4 regions of the Desulfosalsimonas sp. genome follow, and region 1 is predicted to be linked to each of the others. Evidence: predicted binding sites of a transcription regulator. Region 1 holds the regulator's gene; each other region holds the start of a gene.
The links. The regulator sigma-54, encoded in region 1, starts transcription at its own class of promoters, with help from an activator protein. The targets are predictions, from matches to a motif close to TNTGGCACANTTTCTGCTNT.

Region 1 (2,206 bases):
AGAGCGCCGCCGGCTGGAAATCAGCCGGGCGCTGGCAACGGATCCGGCCTTTATTCTGCTTGACGAGCCCTTTGCCGGCATTGATCCGTTGGCGGTCATCGATATTCAAAACATTATTTTACACCTGAGCCGGCGGGGTATCGGAATCCTGATTTCAGACCACAACGTTCGGGAAACCCTGGGCGTGTGTGATAAGGCCTATATTTTAAACAACGGCGAGGTAATCGAGTCGGGCGGCCCGGAAAAGATCGCCCAAAGCCCTGTTGCCCGAGAAATCTACCTGGGAGAAAAGTTCAGACTCTGATATGGCAATCGAACTCCAACAGAACTTAAAACTCCAGCAGCATCTTGTTATGACCCCGCAGCTGCAGATGGCCATCAAGCTTCTGCAGTTGTCGCGCCTGGAACTCGTGGAAATGGTTCAGCAGGAACTGGAAAGCAATCCCACCCTGGAAGAATCCGAGACCGTGGAAACGCCCGAGGAAACTCCGGCTGAAACGGCTGAAGCCGCTGATGCCAGGGAAATCACAATGGAGGATTCCTTTGACGAGCGGCTTGACTGGCAGCAGTACATGGACGAATACAGCTCCACGGGGCGGGTTCATTATGAGTCCGAAGATAAGGAGGCGCCCAATTATGAGGCCTTTACCGCCAGCCGGACAAACCTTTACGATCATTTGCGCTGGCAGCTGCTCATGACCCGGCCCACGGCCGAGCAGGAAGCCATCGGAAGCCTGATCATCGGCAACCTGAACAAATACGGCTACCTTGACGTCCCCCTGGAAGAAGTCGCCCAAATGGCCGAAACCGATGTTTCACAGGTCAAAGACGTGCTTTACGTGATGCAGACCTTTGATCCGCCGGGCATCTGCGCCAGGGACTTAAGCGAGTGCCTGCTGATTCAGGCCCGGCAGTTCGGCATTGAAGATCCGTTTGTCGAGACACTGCTGCGCGATCACCTCAAGAACCTGGAAAACAAACGCTATCAGGTCATTGCCCGGGAGCTGAAATGCAGCATGGAAACCCTGTCTGCTGCCATCGAGGTTATCCGCCAGCTCGATCCCAGGCCCGGATTCCGCTACGGCGACGAGGAGCAGATCTACATCACGCCGGACGTCTATGTCTACAGGGAAGGCGATGACTATATCGTTATGCTAAACGACGACGAAATCCCGCAGCTGCACATCAATTCCTACTATCGCCAGGCCGTGCGCAAAGGAGAACCCATTGCCAAAGACACGCGCACTTATCTGCGCGACCGGCTCAGGTCTGCCGAGTGGCTCATCAAAAGCATTCAGCAGCGGCGGCGGACCATTTACAACGTCATGGTCAGCATCGTCAAATTCCAGCGCGATTTTTTCGACCAGGGCATCGCCCATTTAAAACCCATGGTGCTGCGGGACGTGGCAGAAGACATTAACATGCATGAATCCACTATCAGCCGTGTGACCACCAACAAGTACGCCCACACCCCGCACGGCATCTTCGAACTCAAATTCTTTTTCAACAGCTCCATTAACCGGGCTGACGGCAACACCATTGCCTCGGCCAGCGTACAGGAGGAAATGAGAAGGATTATTGCCGGAGAAAACCCCAAAAAGCCCTATAGCGACAAAAAAATCGCCGACATGCTCGAGGCGGCATCCGGCATCCGCATCGCCCGTCGGACCGTTGCCAAGTACAGGGAAATCATGGGGGTTCTTCCATCAAGCAAGCGTAAACAACCCTAATCAAGGAGGCAGGTACCCATGCAAACATCCGTGACATTCAAAAACCTTGATCCCTCCGATCACCTGAAATCTTATGTATCCAGCAAACTCGACCGCATGGACAAGCTCCTGGACAATCCGGCGGAAGCACAGGTGGTGCTCTCCGTGGAAAAAATCCGTCATATCGCAGAAATCCGGGTGACCGGCGACCGGCTCAATATCGTGTGCCGGGAAAAATCCAATGATATGTATTCCTCCATTGACCTGGCCCTGGACAAGCTTGAAAAACAGATCAAAAAACAAAAAGCCAAAATCAAAAACCATCGCCAGGGCGGCCGGGGTGAGGACCGAAGCCCGGAGCCGGCGGCAATGCCAAGCGGGGACGAGTCCCCCGAAGAAGCCCCGGGTGCCAACGTCATTGTCCAGAACCTTGAATACAAACCCATGGACGTGGAAGAAGCCATCATGCAGATGGATCTGATTTCGGATAATTTTCT
Region 2 (2,206 bases), on a different contig from region 1:
AAAACACCTCTCCGTTGCCAAATACCGGAATATCCACCGCCTCTTTGACCGCCCGGATATAATCCCATTTCGGCGGTCTGGCGCGCAGATCCGGGGCCACCCGGGGATGAAAGGTCAGCGCGTCTGCGCCTGCATCGGCCAGACGACGCGCCATGTCCACGGCAGGGCCCGGATCATCCTGCCAGCCCGTACGGAATTTTACCATAACCGGGATATCGACCGCCCCGCGCAGAGCAGCCACAATATCAGCGGCCCTGTCCGGCTGCCGCAGCAGGGCCGCGCCCGCACCCTGCTTGCATATGGCGGCCACGCAGCAGCCCATGTTGACATCCACCCCGAAAAACCCCTCGGATTCAATCCGCCGGGCCGCCCGGGCCATTGTATCCGGGTCTGAGCCGAAAATCTGGCAGACCAGGTTTGGCAGTTCAGATGTCCGCCACTGAAATACGGGCGATACCCTGGGATTTTCCTGGGGCAGCGCTTTTGCGCTGCACATCTCGGTAAACATGAGTCCGTATCCCCCGTACCCGGCAGCCAGGTGCCGGAAGGCCACGTGGGTGAGACCGGCCATTGGCGCCATCAGCAGGCGCGAGTCCACCTGCCGGCCGCCGATATGGATGGATCGGCTCAGATCTGCTGTCAGTTGTGTCATTGATTTCCTGTTTTCATGGTTCGTCCCGGTTTTTTGAAGCAGTATACCACGACCGGCATGAAAACATAAGGGGACAATAAATGATAGAATGGCGGGATGGAAAGGAGATAAAAAGATGCCCGGAGCCAAACCGGCTGATTTGGCCCCGGGCAGTGGTTGCAGCCGGCCTACCAGCACCGGCCTCCCCTGTGGTAACCCCGTCCGCCGTAGCCGCGGGTTCCAACAGGTGCATTAATGCCGCGATCCCGGGCCTTTGCCCGGATCTGCTCCCGAATACTGTTCATTTCCTGCTGCAGCCGCGCGGCCTGCTTCGGGTCCGGATTGCTATTGGCCATCAGCGCATGATACTCCCCGCGCTTGCCTGCCAGTTCATTGCGAAGATCCGCGGTTTCATCAAGAAAAGCCCGATGCTGCGGCCCGAAGTTTTGGCTGTTATAACAGGGACCTGCATTTACTCCGGGTCCGTAGCCCTGATTGTAGCCGCCACGGGCGCCGCCCCAGGGCCCGGCAAATGCCACGCCTGCAATCAGACCGACCATTGCCAGCACTGTGAATATGGTAGCTGTCTTTTTCATCATTTTCTTTTCCTCCTTTGGGTTGTTGGGTTTTACAGTTTTTTTCACAAATGATCTGTTTGACAACATAGAAGCAACAGGTGTGCCAGTCTTTTAATAAACACAAAACCATTTGTTTTTTTTATAAAAACAAAGACAGACAAATCAAAAAAACATATTGCCATGGATTTTTCACAAATTTTTGTATATATTTTATACAAATCTGTAAAAAATATACTCACCAGGGGGCAAACAGGCTTTTTGCAAAGATTTAACTAACCGGTATTTTAATATATTTTTGCATTCGCCGCACAGGGCATTAAATTTGCTTTCATAAAATATGACCAACAAAAAGCACATAGGCCTCTACTCTTCCCCCTGGATGATTATCAGTGCGGCAGCCATCCTTCTGGTCATCGTAGTGTCTCTGGCCGTGAGCAACCACAACCGCGAAAAACAATACATGTCCCAGATTCTGCTGGAAAAAGGCGCTGCGCTGATCAAATCCTTTGAAGCCGGCACCAGAACCGGCATGCGGGCCATGGGCTGGAATGAAAACCAGGTTCAGTACCTGCTCCGGGAACTTGCTGATCAGGCTGATGTTCTCTACATTGCGATTACCGATACCAACGGCCGGATCCTTGCCCACAGTGATCCCGAACAGATCAATACCCGGTTTTTCAGCAAAACCGGCGATCAGGAGGTCCCGGATCCGGGAGAATCGGCCAAATGGCGGCTGACTGAAACACAAAACAGAATGCCGGCATTTGAGGTTTACGACTTTTTCAACCCCCTTTCCGGCCGAAATGCAAACCGCCGGCACCTGGGTCACATGCGCCAGTTTTCACCCCGTCCGGGCCGGGCTGAACAAGGCCGGTCCTGGCGCATCCCTGACAATTCTGAAGAAAACAAACAGATCATATTTATCGGATTTGACCGCACCCCGTTTATCAAAGCCCGGCAGCAGGACATAAAAATCACCGCCATAATTTCCTCAATA
Region 3 (2,206 bases), on a different contig from region 1:
TCCCCTGGGGGTCGATCGCCAGATCTCCGACCTGTCGATGCATTTTTTTTAGAGCGGCTTTGACGGTTTCCGGGTAGTCCGGGGCATCGCAGGCCCGGTTGGCAATGCCGGGATCCATGAATTTCAAATCCGGCATGTAGATATCAATAATCCCCTGGAGCAGGCGTAAGGTTTCCCGGGTTTCATATCCGCCGCAGTTGTAGACCAGGGGAATGTGCAGGCCCTTTTCAACAGCCTTTTCCAGGGCGGATAAAATTTGCGGCACCACATGGGTGGGGGTAACAAAATTGATGTTGTGGCAGCCCAGGGTCTGGAGCTCCATCATCATGTCTGCGGCCTGATGTGCTGTTACCGGTTCGCCCCGGCATTCATGGCTGATTTCCCAGTTCTGGCAGAAGCAGCAGGTCAGGCTGCAGCCGGTCATAAATATAGTGCCCGAGCCGTGCCGGCCCACCAGTGGGGTTTCCTCGCCAAAGTGGGGGTGGCAGCCCGAAACCACCATCTGTTCAGCGGTCCCGCAGATTCCGGTTTCGCCGGCTGTCCGGTTGACGTGGCACTGCCTTGGGCAAAGGGTGCAGTCTTGCAGGATTTCGTATGCCCGGCGGATTTTTTCGGCCAGTTTGCCGGTTTTGTGGCTTTCCAGGTATGCCGGGCGGTATGGGCTGCTCATGGGTCTTTCCTGTGTCTGAAGATTATGGATAAGGATAAAGAGCGGCCGGGGCCATGTCAATGACAATTGCCCCGGTCTGTAAATGCCCTGAGCGTTTTTCCGGGGGCGTGTTTCCGGCGGGGATCATAAGTGGCTCAGTGGTTTTCGCATGGGGCCGGCCGGGTGGGCTTTGCTCCCTGCTGACCGCTTGCGCGCTCAATGCGACTCGCAAAGCCCACCCAACCGGCCCCATGGCCAAGCCCCGTTAGTAACGCGGAAAATGCCAGAAAAATCCTAAGAACTGCAATTTTGTTTTTTTTACAAAAATGTAAAAATTGAAGATTTGAAATACAAAAATGTAAAAATAACAGTTTCTGTCTATTTTTTAGAAAACACTAAGGTTGAATATAACCTCTCGATTAAAATAGAAAATAATTGAAAATCGAGATTTTCCGCGCAACTGGCACGGTTCTGGCTATATGGAATACAGGTTCGGAGTTGGGTGTTTTTCAATAACAGATCATCAGGAGGAACAGAGAATGCGGAAAAAGATGAAGGTATCGGTTTTAACAGGATTGCTGGTGGTGTTATGTGCTATGACCGGGTTGTCGGGCAGGGCCCTTGCCGCTGATGTCACTGCGGGAACGGATTTTGCTTCGGCTTATGTGTGGCGGGGAATTACGTTTAATGACGGGCTTGTGGCTCAGCCTTCAGTGGATGTGAGTTCAGGGGGTTTTGGTTTCAACGTCTGGGCCAATATGGATATAGACGACTATGATGATACGCTAAACAGCGGGGAGTTTTCCGAAGTCGATCTGACCCTGTCCTACGGGTTTTCCCTGGATCCCGTGGATGTGAGCGTCGGCTATATCGAATACCTGTTTCCCGAAGGCGGATCCGGGACCCGGGAGGTTTATGCGGGCTTATCGGTTGAGCCGTTTTCCGGGTTTACTGCCGGTGTTACGGGATATTACGACTTTGACGAGGTGGAGGATTATTATGTCAATGTTTCACTGGGCTATGCCTATGAACTGGCAAAAGACCTGACCCTGGGAGCCGGGGCGGCTGTGGGCATCGCCGGCGATGACGCAAGCGCGGGCGAGGATTCGGGCTTTCACGAATACCTGCTTTCGGTTGACTGCGCCTATGCCCTCACCGAGGCCCTGGAAGTAACGGCCTATCTGGCCTACACGGACAATTTTGACAAGGATGTGCTTCCGGATCAGGACACGGATTGGTTCGGCGGAATGGGGATTTACTACAGTTTTTAATATTTCTGATTTTTCCGGTATCACACAGCAAAGCCCGCTGCCGCTGCAGCGGGCTTTGCTGTGTGAAGACAATGCGCTTGTTTTTTCCGGCCAGGCCTGACAGAATCAATTCCCAGGCAATTTCAAAAAAAGTTGCTGTTTGTGCCTGGTTCTGTAATTTTCGCATGATGCCGGCCCGGGGGCGGTTTGCTCCCTGCTGACCGCCTGCGCGCTCAATGCGACTCGCAAACCACCCACGGGCCGGCATCATGGCCGACTGTGTGCAAAGTTTCAAGGGGGGGGCCGG
Region 4 (2,206 bases), on a different contig from region 1:
GTCAGGATATCCCGCTTCTGGCCGATCATTTTGTCAAAAAGATCGCCTGTGAAAACAACGCAGACCCCAAAGTCCTGGCCCCGGAAGTGGTGGATTATCTGCTAAACCGGAACTGGCCCGGAAATATCCGGGAGCTGGAAAACACCATCCGGGGATGGTGCGCCCTGACCGCCGATTCCATCATCACCCTGGCCCATACAGGAAAAACCCCTGAATCCCGGGTTCAGACTCCGGATGTACGCCAGGTGGACGTGACCCGGCCTTACAAGGATCTCAAGGCAGAGATTATTGACAGCTTTACCCTTGATTACCTGTGCCGGCTGCTGGCCCACACCAGCGGCAATATCAGCCTGTCGGCCCAGATCAGCGGAATCAAGCGCCAGTCCCTGCAGAAAATCATCAAGCGCTACAACGTGTCTGTGGATCAATACCGGTCATAGGCCGGCAAAACCCGGCCGCAGCCCCATTTTTATCCGATCCCGGATGACGCAGCAAAGCGGCACTGCCACCTTCAGGCGGCAGTGCCGCTTTTTTGCGGACCCGACTCCTTAACCTTCCCTGATTTTAAAGAAATCCAGTTTGCTGGACAGCTTTTGCTGACATGCCATGGTTTGTGGTTCCATGCCGCCCAAAGGCGGCAGTTTAGGAAAGAACAATGGTGTCCTTTGCTTTAAATTAAATAAAATCAAAATGTTAAAAATAGAGATGCAATTTGGCACCTTTATTGCTCTTAAGAGCGGCGAAAAATTGCAACCCTATAATTCGTGCCTGTTCAGCCATGCCGGGCAGGCACCTCATTTTTTTTATTTGATGGAATCGTAAAAAGGCCCAAATCGGATATAACCGCTAATCAATGAACAAATAACTTATTGATTTTACTTAACACTTAATCACTTAAAACTTAACACTGCCTGTAAAAAAGACTTTTTACAGGCTCATCTTTATTTCAATTTTTAAGGAGGAAAAAGTGGTCGAAAACATTGAACAAAGAAGTCCCGACGATGAAGTGGTAATGGACAAGCCCACCAGCCAGTGGTCTGATTTATGGAAAAAAGAAGATTACATGGCCATATGGCTCGGGTTTTTTATTCTGCTGGTGGGAGTGCTGATTTATTTCAACAATGCGCCTTCCGGAATGGACCAGACCATTTCCAGCGCCAATGCCACACTGGAAGAGCAGGCCGACCGGGCACCGTTTAAAACCATTGAATGGTACCAGGCCATGGACGCCAAATCAAAGCTCAAAGCCACCGGCTCATCCATCGGCAAAACCATCAAGGAGTTTACCAGCAAGCCCCAGGGCTGGAGCGGCAACCCGGTGCATGCCTTCTACATGAGCGAGGAAACCGCCGGTGAAATCCGCAGGAAGGCATCTGTGAAATACGAGGCCGCCAGCCAGAGAGCCGAAGCCGCTCTGGAAGAGGCCAAACAGGCCCAGCAGGCTGCGGCAGCCGCGAATTTTAACAACGAATCGTTAAATGAGCAGGCCACCGATGAGATCATTCAATGGCGCGAGGCCAAAGCAAGTGCATCGTCTGCAAAAAAGAAAGTCGGGGTTTCGGCGTATAACCAGATCCCCCATCTTATTGGCCTGATGATTGTGCTGGCTGTGTTTTTCGGCATCGGCATGAAGTTTATGGGAAAATCCTTTGGCCAGTTTGTAAAGGGTTTTTTGTTTGTGTTTCTGATTGCGATTCTGGCCTATACCGCTGCAAGCAATGCCACCATGAAGCATTACGGCATCGGCTATGCCGCCTGGGCCATTTTGTTCGGCCTGATTATCAGCAACACCGTGGGCACGCCCAAATGGGTCATGCCTTCGGTGCAGACCGAATATTTCATCAAAACCGGCCTTGTGCTGCTGGGTGCTGAAATTCTTTTCGGAAAGATTCTTTCCATTGGCGTTCCCGGAATCTTTGTGGCCTGGGTGGTTACGCCCACTGTGTTGATCACCACCTATATTGTGGGCCAGAAACTCATCCGGATTCCCTCAAAAACCCTGAACATGACCATCTCAGCCGACATGTCCGTGTGCGGTGTGTCTGCTGCCATTGCAACGGCTGCGGCCTGCCGGGCCAAAAAAGAGGAGCTGACCCTGGCAGTAGGGTTGTCTCTTGTGTTTACTTCCATTATGATGATTTTGATGCCGGCTTTTATCAAGGCCGTGGGCATGCCCGAGATCCTGGGCGGCGCCTGGATGGGCGGC

Region 2: ACTCIA_RS02810 (periplasmic heavy metal sensor) is a predicted target of sigma-54. The motif match lies at 1,298-1,317, and genes of this name have one in related genera.
Region 3: ACTCIA_RS11280 (TorF family putative porin) is a predicted target of sigma-54. The motif match lies at 1,109-1,128, and genes of this name have one in related genera.
Region 4: ACTCIA_RS13410 (YeiH family protein) is a predicted target of sigma-54. The motif match lies at 712-731, and genes of this name have one in related genera.

The regions. Positions count from the first base shown of each region.
Region 1 covers NZ_JBSRLA010000010.1:4,858-7,063, reverse strand. Annotated here, with positions in the region: gene lptB (LPS export ABC transporter ATP-binding protein) at 1-304, shown strand, start outside; gene rpoN (RNA polymerase factor sigma-54) at 306-1,730, shown strand; gene hpf (ribosome hibernation-promoting factor, HPF/YfiA family) at 1,749-2,206, shown strand, end outside.
Region 2 covers NZ_JBSRLA010000007.1:34,764-36,969, reverse strand. Annotated here, with positions in the region: gene ACTCIA_RS02815 (tRNA dihydrouridine synthase) at 1-652, opposite strand, end outside; gene ACTCIA_RS02810 (periplasmic heavy metal sensor) at 820-1,230, opposite strand; gene ACTCIA_RS02805 (ATP-binding protein) at 1,547-2,206, shown strand, end outside.
Region 3 covers NZ_JBSRLA010000044.1:1,521-3,726, forward strand. Annotated here, with positions in the region: gene ACTCIA_RS11275 (radical SAM protein) at 1-670, opposite strand, end outside; gene ACTCIA_RS11280 (TorF family putative porin) at 1,189-1,920, shown strand.
Region 4 covers NZ_JBSRLA010000061.1:6,359-8,564, forward strand. Annotated here, with positions in the region: gene ACTCIA_RS13405 (sigma-54-dependent transcriptional regulator) at 1-440, shown strand, start outside; gene ACTCIA_RS13410 (YeiH family protein) at 968-2,206, shown strand, end outside.